One region of the Saccharomonospora sp. NPDC046836 genome, then DNA from elsewhere that is predicted to be linked to it. Evidence: riboswitches for the same ligand, from Rfam matches in the RefSeq annotation. Region 1 holds a riboswitch; the other holds the start of a gene.
The links. A riboswitch is a leader RNA that binds a small molecule or an ion and turns the genes downstream of it on or off. The one in region 1 is predicted to bind S-adenosylmethionine.
Positions count from the first base shown of each region.

Region 1 (4,723 bases):
GCTGGAGCAGGGCACGGAGATCGTCGACAACGAGGGCACGCCCGGCGAGATGATCGTCACCTACCGGGTGACGAAGAAGAACGACCAGGAAGTTGCTCGCGAAGAGCTGTCGAGCAAGATCGTCAAAGAGGCCGAAGCAAAGATCGTGCGCGTGGGCACGAAGCAGCCCCCGCAGCCGGTGGTCACCAACGGCGGCACGTGGGACTCGCTGGCGCAGTGCGAGTCGGGCGGCAACTGGGCCATCAACACGGGCAACGGCTACTACGGTGGTCTGCAGTTCAACAAGAGCACCTGGGACGCCTACGGCGGCAGCCAGTACGCGTCCTACCCGAACGACGCGACCCGCGAGCAGCAGATCGCGATCGCCACGAAGGTCCGTGACGACCGCGGCGGCTACGGCGCGTGGCCGGCCTGCTCCTCCAAGCTCGGCCTGCCGCGCTGAGGCATTGCGGGGGCGACCCCCGCAGCCCCACGGTGCGGGCTCCTCGCCTTGGCGGGCGTGGTTCCGTCGAGCCTGACCAGCAGGTCGTCTGTAGTTGTTCCCCAAGGCCACCTTGGTTGCATTCAATGCAACCAAGGTGGCCTTGGGTGCTGAAAGGTCGCTTCGCTGCTGCTGGGGATGCGCTCGTGGGGGGCGTCTAAGGTGATCCGGTGACGGATACACCGGGCTTGCTCGGGCCCGCCGAGATCCGCGGGCTGGCTGCTGAACTCGACGTGCGGCCGACCAAGAAGCTCGGCCAGAACTTCGTGCACGATGCCAACACCGTGCGCCGCATCGTCGACCTCGCCGGAGTCGGAGCCGGTGACGTGGTGCTGGAGGTCGGCCCCGGCCTCGGGTCGCTGACGCTCGGCCTGCTCGGCACGGGTGCACGCGTGGTGGCCGTCGAGATCGATCCGGTGCTCGCCGGCCGCCTGCCGGAGACCGTGCGTGCACATGCCCCCGCGTCCGTCGAAGCGCTGACCGTTCTCGGAGCCGATGCGTTGCGGCTGCGGGCGAACCAGCTTCCCGAACCGCCGACCGCGCTCGTGGCGAACCTGCCCTACAACGTGGCCGTGCCCGTGGTCCTGCACCTGCTGGCCGAGCTGCCGTCACTGTGCCACGTCCTCGTCATGGTCCAGACCGAGGTCGCCGACCGGATGGCCGCGGGCCCCGGCAGCCGGGTCTACGGCGTCCCGAGCGTGAAGCTCGCGTGGTACGGCAGCGCGCGCAAGGTCGCGGCGGTACCGCGGGCAGTGTTCTGGCCGGTACCGAATGTCGACTCCTCACTCGTGGCGTTCGAGCGGGGTGAACCGCGTGGCGGTGCAGACCGCGCGGCGGTCTTCGCTGCCGTCGACGCCGCGTTCTCCCAGCGCCGCAAGACACTGCGGGCGGCACTGGCGGCGTGGGCGGGTTCCGCGGAGCGGGCCGGCGAACTGCTGGTCGCGGCGGGCATCGACCCGCGCACGCGCGGCGAGCAGCTCACGGTGGACGATTTCGCCCGACTTGCGGCACTAGTGTGATCTCGCTCCGCAGGCTTGCGCAGCGGTAGCCGGTTCGGGTGTACTTTGAGGGCATCCATCCCGAGCGACTGAGAGACCTGGCTCGCCGACGTCGCAGCAACCACCCGCCGAGGGCAGGTGCTAACGCCAGGACCGATGGAGGACTCGTGTACCGCTCGCGAATGCTCACCAGGCGCCGCGTCGTCGATCAAGGTCGTCGCACGGTCAGTGCGTGTCGTAGCTCCAACGCCATCGCCTGACCCAATCCGCTTCCTTCCTCTTCGCCTTTCTCCAGCGACCGTCCCAGACTTGGCGGCCGTCGCTGTGAGCTGAGCTGCCTTGGAGCTTTCGTGATCACCGTCGAAAATGTCAGCAAGTCATTTTCCAGTAGCGACACCGGTACGCCGGTCGTCGCGCTGCGCGATGTGAGCCTCGCGGTGCAGGCGGGCTCGCTGTACGGGGTCGTCGGCCCGGCCGGTTCCGGCAAGTCGACGCTCGCTCGCTGCGTGGCACTTCAGGAGCGGCCGGACCGCGGTGTCGTGCGGTTCGACGGCCTCAACACCGCCACCCTGGATGGCCGCAAGCTGCGCGACACCCGCCGCCAGCTCGCCGTGCTCGACCCGCGCCTGCAGCCGGAGCGGACGGTCGCCGGTAACGTCGCCGCGCCGCTGGAGCTGCTCGGTGTCGATGGCCCGCAGCGGCGCCAGCGCGTGGCATCCCTGCTCGACCTGATCGGCCTGTCCCGGCGCGCCGGACAGCTGCCCAACGAGCTGACCTCGGGCCAGCGGCGCCGGGTCGCCCTCGCGAGGGCACTCGTCGGGGGCCCTGCCGTGCTGCTCGCCGATGACCCGACGAACGGCGTGACCGCCGAGGAGTCCGGTTCGGTACTGGCAGTGCTGGACCGCGCACGCGCCGAGCTGGGCGCCACCGTGGTCGTCACGACGCCCGATGCCGGGGTGGCGCGGCGCGTCTGCGACGACGTCGCCCTCCTCGATCAGGGGCGGGTCGTGGAGAGCGGCAACGTGCTGGGGCTGCTCGGCAAGGCAGGCAGCCGGATCGCCAACGAGCTGCTGCCCTCGATCGAGACGTCGCGAGCGCAGGCAGCGCAGTACGACGTCGCCGTCGACGTGGTGCTGATCGGTTTCGCGGCCGTTGGTGCGCTGCTGCCCGAGGCGGCCGGCCGCTTCGACGTCGAGCTGGCCACCATCGGCGGCGGGCTCACCCGCGTCGGCGACACACCGGTGGCGCGGTTCCGGCTCGGTGTCCGCGGTCAGCGGGCCGATGCCGCGCTGGCCTGGATCGTCGAGCGCGGTGGCCACGTCACCCACACCCTCTACGGCCTCCGCAACGTCGCCGCCTGACTGAAGAGGCTGTTGGTCATCTGGGGAGCGGTGCGGGTGGCGGAACCCGCGGCGGTGCAGGTTGTGTAGGTGGCGAAAATGCGGCTACGCCGCTTGAGAAGCTGTCTGGCGTTGGATCAGTAGTCCGGCGCCGAGGCGTGCCCTGCCCGAGGTGGCGCTCGCTGTGGCGTTAGAGCTGGTCGCGCCGCCCGGCTGAGCACGCCAAGTACGCTTGACGCGTGCTAGCCGTCGTTCCCCCGCCCGTCACCGTGAAGGTGCCCAGCAAGATCAACCTGCACCTCTCGGTCGGCGAGGCACGCAAGGACGGCTACCACGAGCTGTCCACGATCTTCCAAGCGCTTTCACTCACCGACGAGGTCACCGTCGCCATTGCCGAGGAGTCCGGCGTCGAGGTCCACGGCGAGGGAGCCAAAACCGTGCCGACCGACGAGGGCAACCTCGCCTGGCGTGCCGTGCTCGCACTTGCGGCGCACGTCGGCCGTACTCCGGACACGGAGAAGGTCCGCGTGGTGCTGCGCAAGGGCATCCCGGTAGCGGGCGGAATGGCAGGCGGCAGTGCCGATGCGGCCGCCACGCTCGTCGGGCTCAGCTCACTGTGGAAGCTCGAGAGCGGACGTGACGAGCTCGCCCACATCGCAGCCACACTCGGCAGCGATGTTCCGTTCGCCCTCTACGGCGGCACAGCGCTGGGGACCGGTCGCGGCGAGGAGCTGGTGCCGGTGCTGTGCCGGCACACCTTCCACTGGGTGCTCGCGTTCGATGAGCGCGGCCTGTCGACGCCGCGGGTCTACACCGAGCTCGACCGGCTCCGCGCCGCGGGTGACCCGCCCCGTATCGGCTCGCATACCCCGGTGGTCGAGGCGCTGTCCTCCGGTGACCCGCGTCAGCTGGCGCTCCTGCTCGGCAACGACCTGCAGGCGGCGGCGGTCTCGCTGCGCCCTGGGCTGCGGCGCACCCTGCGCGCTGGGGTGAATGCCGGTGCGCTGGCGGGTACCGTGTCCGGCTCCGGCCCCACCTGCGCGTTCCTGTGCGAGGACGCCGAATCGGCGCTGAGGGTGGCGGCCGAGCTGGCCGGCGCCGGCGTGTGCCGTACGGTCCGGGTCGCGCACGGACCGGTACCGGGTGCGCGCGTCGTCGGCGGTGACGACGCGCCGCGGCGTCCGGTGCCGCCGCAAGTGCACGCATAACTCATCGTGGGAAGGGTTACCGAACGGATGGCCAACCTGGTCAATGTCGAGTCCGTCAGCAAGTCCTACGGCGAGCGCATGCTGCTCGACGACGTCTCGCTCGGCGTCGGTGAAGGCGATCGCATCGGCGTCGTCGGTCTCAACGGCGGTGGCAAGACCACGCTGCTGGAGGTCCTCGCGGGGCTGGGCGCGCCGGACTCGGGGCGGGTCAGCCGCGTTCGTGATCTGCGGCTGCGTGTGGTCACCCAGCGCACCACACTGCCCGAGGGCAGCATGGTGCGCGATGTCGTGCTCGCCGACTACGCAGCGGAGCACGAATGGGCGGCCGACGCCCGCGTTCGTTCCATTGTGGATGGTCTGGGCATCGCCGCGATCGGCCTGGCGACACCGACGGCGACCCTGTCCGGTGGCGAGCGTCGCCGTGTCGCACTCGCCGCCGCGCTCGTGGCCGAACTCGACCTCGTTGTGCTCGATGAGCCCACCAACCATCTCGACGTCGAAGGTGTCCGCTGGCTCGCCGAGCACCTGCTCGCGCGCAAGACCGCGCTGGTCGTCGTCACGCACGACCGGTGGTTCCTCGACACCGTGTGCGGCCGCACGTGGGAGGTGGTCGGCGGCAGGGTCGAGCAGTACGAGGGCGGTTACGCGGACTGGGTCTACGCCCGCGCCGAGCGGGCCCGGCTCGCCGCGACCGCC
Region 1 is NZ_JBEYXW010000024.1:54,963-59,685, reverse strand. It holds gene ABZ863_RS24520 (transglycosylase family protein) at 1-442, shown strand, start outside; gene rsmA (16S rRNA (adenine(1518)-N(6)/adenine(1519)-N(6))-dimethyltransferase RsmA) at 652-1,500, shown strand; SAM riboswitch class I at 1,553-1,642, shown strand; gene ABZ863_RS24510 (ATP-binding cassette domain-containing protein) at 1,830-2,840, shown strand; gene ABZ863_RS24505 (4-(cytidine 5'-diphospho)-2-C-methyl-D-erythritol kinase) at 3,059-4,027, shown strand; gene ABZ863_RS24500 (ABC-F family ATP-binding cassette domain-containing protein) at 4,055-4,723, shown strand, end outside.

Region 2 (4,723 bases), on a different contig from region 1:
GGGATCCGCCGGGCGTGGGCGCCACCCGGGCTGCCCAGCTGCGTGCTTACCGGCCGGCGGAAACCACGGAGTAGGTTCGCCACCGTGCGACTGACGCCGGCCGAAGACCGCAACCGCCGCCTGCTGCGCGCGCGTGACGCGATCGATCGCGACTACGCCTGCCCGCTCGACGTGCCGGGGCTGGCCAGGATCGCATTCATGTCGCCGGCGCACTTCAGCCGCAGCTTCCGCGACACCTTCGGCGAGACGCCGCACCGATACCTGCAGCGCCGGCGCATCGAGCGCGCATGCGCCCGGCTGCGCGACACCGACAGTTCGGTCACCCGGATCGCACTGGAAGTGGGCTTCGACAGCCTCGGAACCTTCAGCCGGACCTTCAGCGAGATCATCGGCTGCTCCCCGTCACGCTGGCGCGACAAGGCGATTCCGGTGCCGGTGCCGGTGTGCTTCGTCAAGGCATGGAGCAGATCCAGCAGTTTTGGATAAGCCGGCGCGGCCCTCCGCCGCCTAACGTGAGCGCATGTTCACCGGAATCAGCATCCACGCGGTCAACGTCCTCGACCAGGAAGAGGCCCTCGACTTCTACGTCGGCAAGCTCGGCTTCCAGGTCACCGGCGATGTCGACATGGGTTTCATGCGCTGGCTGACCGTCGCGCTGCCCAGCGACCCGAAGCGGCACCTGCTCCTCGAAGTGCCCGGGCCGCCCGCGCTCAGCGACGAGGTCGCCGCGCAGGTTCGCGATCTGGTCACCAAGGGCGCGCTCGGCGTCGCCGCGATCCTCAACACCGACGACTGCCACAAGACCTACGAGACCCTGGTCGCCCGTGGAGTCGAGTTCACGGAGGAACCCGTCACGCAGCCCTACGGCATCGACTGCGCGCTGCGGGACCCGTTCGGCAACCACATCCGGATCACCCAGCTCACCGAGATGCAGCCGATCACCCAGGACGACCTCGACCGGTGGAATGGCACCGGCGGCAACAGCTGAGTGATGACCCCGGTCTTGTGCGGGGATGGGCGGCTAGGGAGTGCGGACATCGGCGCGCAGCGGATGCTCGGCAGGAATCTCCACCAGGACGATGCGCACCCCGTCCGGATCGGAGATCCACGCCTCGTCCAGACCCCACGGCTCACGCTGCGGGCCGCGTTCGGGCTCGACTCCCGCGGTCCGCAGCTCAGCCAGCGTCGCGTGCAGATCGCGCACCTGTAGCCAGAGCGCCACGTCCGGCCGCGTGTCGCCCGTGCCACGGCCCACCACCTCGAGGAAACCGCCGCCGAGGAAGAACACCGTCCCGCCGGGGAACTCCCGGTACACCGCGAGCCCGAGTGTGTCCCGGTAGAACGCCGTTGTGACATCGGGATCGCGGGGATGTACCAGCACGCGGCTACTCAGGACCTCCATGGAGACACCGTCTCATGGCAGAAGGTCGCGCGATCCGAACGGCACGGGTACCGGAGCGGCGGACCTGCCCCGCCCGGCCGGGCGGGGCGTTGTTATCCTTTTCAGCTGTTGCCGCGTGGCATTCCGCCAGGGAGGAAACCCAGCCGTCGCGCCGGGGCCACGAGAACGCGGCAACGACAACCGCCGGAAACGATGTGAGGAGCGCCCGCGTGGCCAACATCAAGTCCCAGATCAAGCGCATCAAGACCAACGAGAAGGCGCGCCAGCGCAACCAGGCGGTGAAGTCGGCGGTCAAGACCGCGATCCGCAAGTTCCGCGAGGCAGCCGAGGCCGGTGACAAGGAGAAGGCCATCGAGCTGCAGCGCGAGGCGGCACGCAAGCTGGACAAGGCTGCCAGCAAGGGCGTGCTCCACAAGAACCAGGCGGCGAACAAGAAGTCCGCGATGGCTCAGCGGGTCAACAAGCTCTGACTCTGAACTCACGAAGCCCCGGCGCCACCCGGCGACCGGGGCTTCGTTGTGTCCAGTGCCGTGCCGACGCCGGCAAGCGTTGACACGTTCAGCTGATGTGCCCCAAGGCCACTGGGTTGCATTTGTCAAACACCGCGACGCGAAGCGTCTCCGTTTGGGCGGGGGTGGGAGACGGGTGGGCGCGACCAAGAAGGTGGCCTCGGGGGCTGGCAGTGCCCTGCCTGGCGGTGCGAGTTGCCTGCCCCACGCAAGCCCGCCGCCTAGAAAAACGCGCTAACGCCGTTCCCTGGCTGCGGCTATGTCGAACACGGCGCGCTCGAGCGCGTAGCCCGGATCGGCCGCCGCGCCCTTCACCTCGGCGTTGACGCGGGCCACGACGCGCATCGCTTCGGCGAGCGAACCGGCGGACCAGCCCCGCGACTGTCCCTGTGCCTTGCGGATCTTCCACGGCGGCATGCCGAGCTCACCGGCCATCTGGTTGGGGTTGCCGCGCCCGGCAGCCGATACGCGCGCGATCGTGCGCACCGCGTCGGCCAGCGCATCGGCCACGAGGACATGCGGTACGCCGATCTGCTGCGCCCAGCGCAGCGACTCCAGCGCCGCCGCCCGGTCACCCGCGACTGCCTTCTCGGCGACCATGAACCCGGTGACGTCGGCCTTTCCACGGTGGTAGCGGCGTACCGCGTCCTCGTCGATGCCGCCGCCGGAGTCCGCCACCAGCTGAGCAGCGGCAGACGCCAGCTCCCGGAGGTCGGAGCCGACGGCGTCGATCAGGGCGAGCACCCCGGCCGCGTCGATCCGCCCGCCAGCCCTGCGCACCTCGTTGCGCACGAACGCCTCACGCTCGGCTGGTTTGGTGATCTTGTCGCATTGCGTCACGGCCGCGCCGGCCTTCTTCAGCGCACCGGGAAGCGACTTGCCGGCCTTGCTCCTACCGCCGCCGGTGTGCACGACGACGAGCACGATGCCGTCGGCTGGCGCAGCAACGTAGGCGAGGACGGTGTCGGCCACCTCCTGTGAGATGTCCTGCGCACCGTCCACGACGATTACCCGGCCCTCGCTGAACAACGACGGGCTGACCAGCTCGGCGAGCACCGGAGGCGTCAGGTCGGTGGCCCGCACCCTGGTCAGCTCGGCGGCGGGATCGGCGAGGCGGGCCGTTTCGAGCGCACCGCGAACGGCACGTTCGACGAGCAGTTCCTCGTCGCCCAGCACGAGATGCAGCGGCGCGGGCGTGGTGGCTGGCGCGGTCACGCTGTCGATCCTGCCACGGTGACATAACCCGCAGAGGCATGGCACGAACTGATCGGCATGCCGTAGGGTGAATGGCAGTGCGGCGCGATCTTCGCCCGCCCACAACCGAATACCGCTCATCCAGAGGGGCAGAGGGACCGGCCCGTTGAAGCCCCGGCAACCGGCGTCAGCCTGTCATCTCGATTCCGCGAGGTAGCTGGCGATCACGGTGCCAATTCCGACCCGTGCCAGCGGGACAGATGAGGAAGGAACCTCGCGATGACTGCAGCCGTTCAAACGACCACCAAGCGCACCTTTGACCTCGGTCCTGCCGTGGAGCTGGTCTCGAAGGAAGAGGGTCACCGGCAGCCGCTTGCCCCCGAGTTCGTGTCCGCGGAGGATTTCTCGCCGCTCGAGGTGGCCTACGACTTCGGCCGTGTGCGCCGGGAGGACATCGAGGCTGGTCCGCGCAACATCTGGCGTTACAAGAAGCTCCTCCCGGTGCCGTCCAACGTGGAGGAGATCCCCAACACCGAGCCCGGTTGTACCAGGCTGGTGCGCGCCGACCGGCTGGCGAAGGCTCTGGGGGTCAAGCGAATCTGGGTCAAGGACGACACCGGCAACCCCACTCACTCGTTCAAGGACCGCGTGGTCGCTGTCGCGCTCGCCGCGGCCCGTGAGTTCGGTTTCGACACGCTGGCCTGCCCGTCAACGGGCAACCTGGCCAACGCCGTCGCCGCGGCGGCCGCCCGCGCCGGCTGGCAGTCGGTCGTGCTGATCCCCGCCACACTCGAGCGCGCCAAGATCCTCACGACCGCCGTGTACGACGGCGCGCTGATCGCCGTCGACGGCAACTACGACGACGTCAACCGGCTCGCGACCCAGCTGGCAGCCGAGCACGAGACCTGGGCGTTCGTCAACGTCAACGTGCGCCCCTACTACGCCGAGGGCTCCAAGACCCTGGCCTTCGAGGTCGCCGAGCAGCTCGGTTGGCGGCTGCCGGAGCAGATCGTCGTTCCCATCGCGTCCGGGGCTCAGCTGACGAAGGTCGACAAGGGCTTCCGCGAGTTCGGCGAGCTCGGCCTGGTGGACCAGACGCCGTACAAGGTGTTCGGGGCGCAGGCGACCGGTTGTTCGCCGGTGTCCGCCGCCTTCCGCGCAGGGCTGGACGTGGTCCAGCCGGTGAAGCCGAACACGATCGCCCGTTCCCTCGCCATCGGCAACCCTGCCGACGGCCCCTACGTCCTCGACATCGTGAACCGCACCGGCGGCGCCATCGAGGATGTCAGCGACGAGGAGGTCGTCGAGGGCATCCGCCTGCTGGCCCGTACCGAGGGCATCTTCACCGAAACGGCCGGCGGCGTCACCGTGGCGACCACGAAGAAGCTGATCGAGGCCGGCAAGCTCGACCCGGACGCCGAGACCGTGCTGCTGATCACCGGCGACGGGCTGAAGACCCTGGACGCGGTCGAGGACCGGATCGGGCCGAAGGCGACCGTGCCGGCGTCGGTCGACGCGGTGCACGAGGTACTCGGCTACTGACGCCTCCTTCCTGGCGAGCGTGCGGTCGGCACCGGCCGGCCGCACGCCCGCCTCGACGATCCACGCCGCACTACGG
Region 2 is NZ_JBEYXW010000035.1:31,474-36,196, forward strand. It holds gene ABZ863_RS28730 (class I SAM-dependent methyltransferase) at 1-74, shown strand, start outside; gene ABZ863_RS28735 (AraC family transcriptional regulator) at 91-486, shown strand; gene ABZ863_RS28740 (VOC family protein) at 521-988, shown strand; gene ABZ863_RS28745 (VOC family protein) at 1,022-1,402, opposite strand; gene rpsT (30S ribosomal protein S20) at 1,612-1,872, shown strand; gene holA (DNA polymerase III subunit delta) at 2,146-3,126, opposite strand; SAM riboswitch class I at 3,240-3,372, shown strand; gene thrC (threonine synthase) at 3,385-4,647, shown strand; gene ABZ863_RS28765 (ComEC/Rec2 family competence protein) at 4,641-4,723, opposite strand, start outside.
Region 2: linked by a shared signal. The riboswitch ahead of thrC (threonine synthase) and the one ahead of ABZ863_RS24510 (ATP-binding cassette domain-containing protein) in region 1 are both predicted to bind S-adenosylmethionine.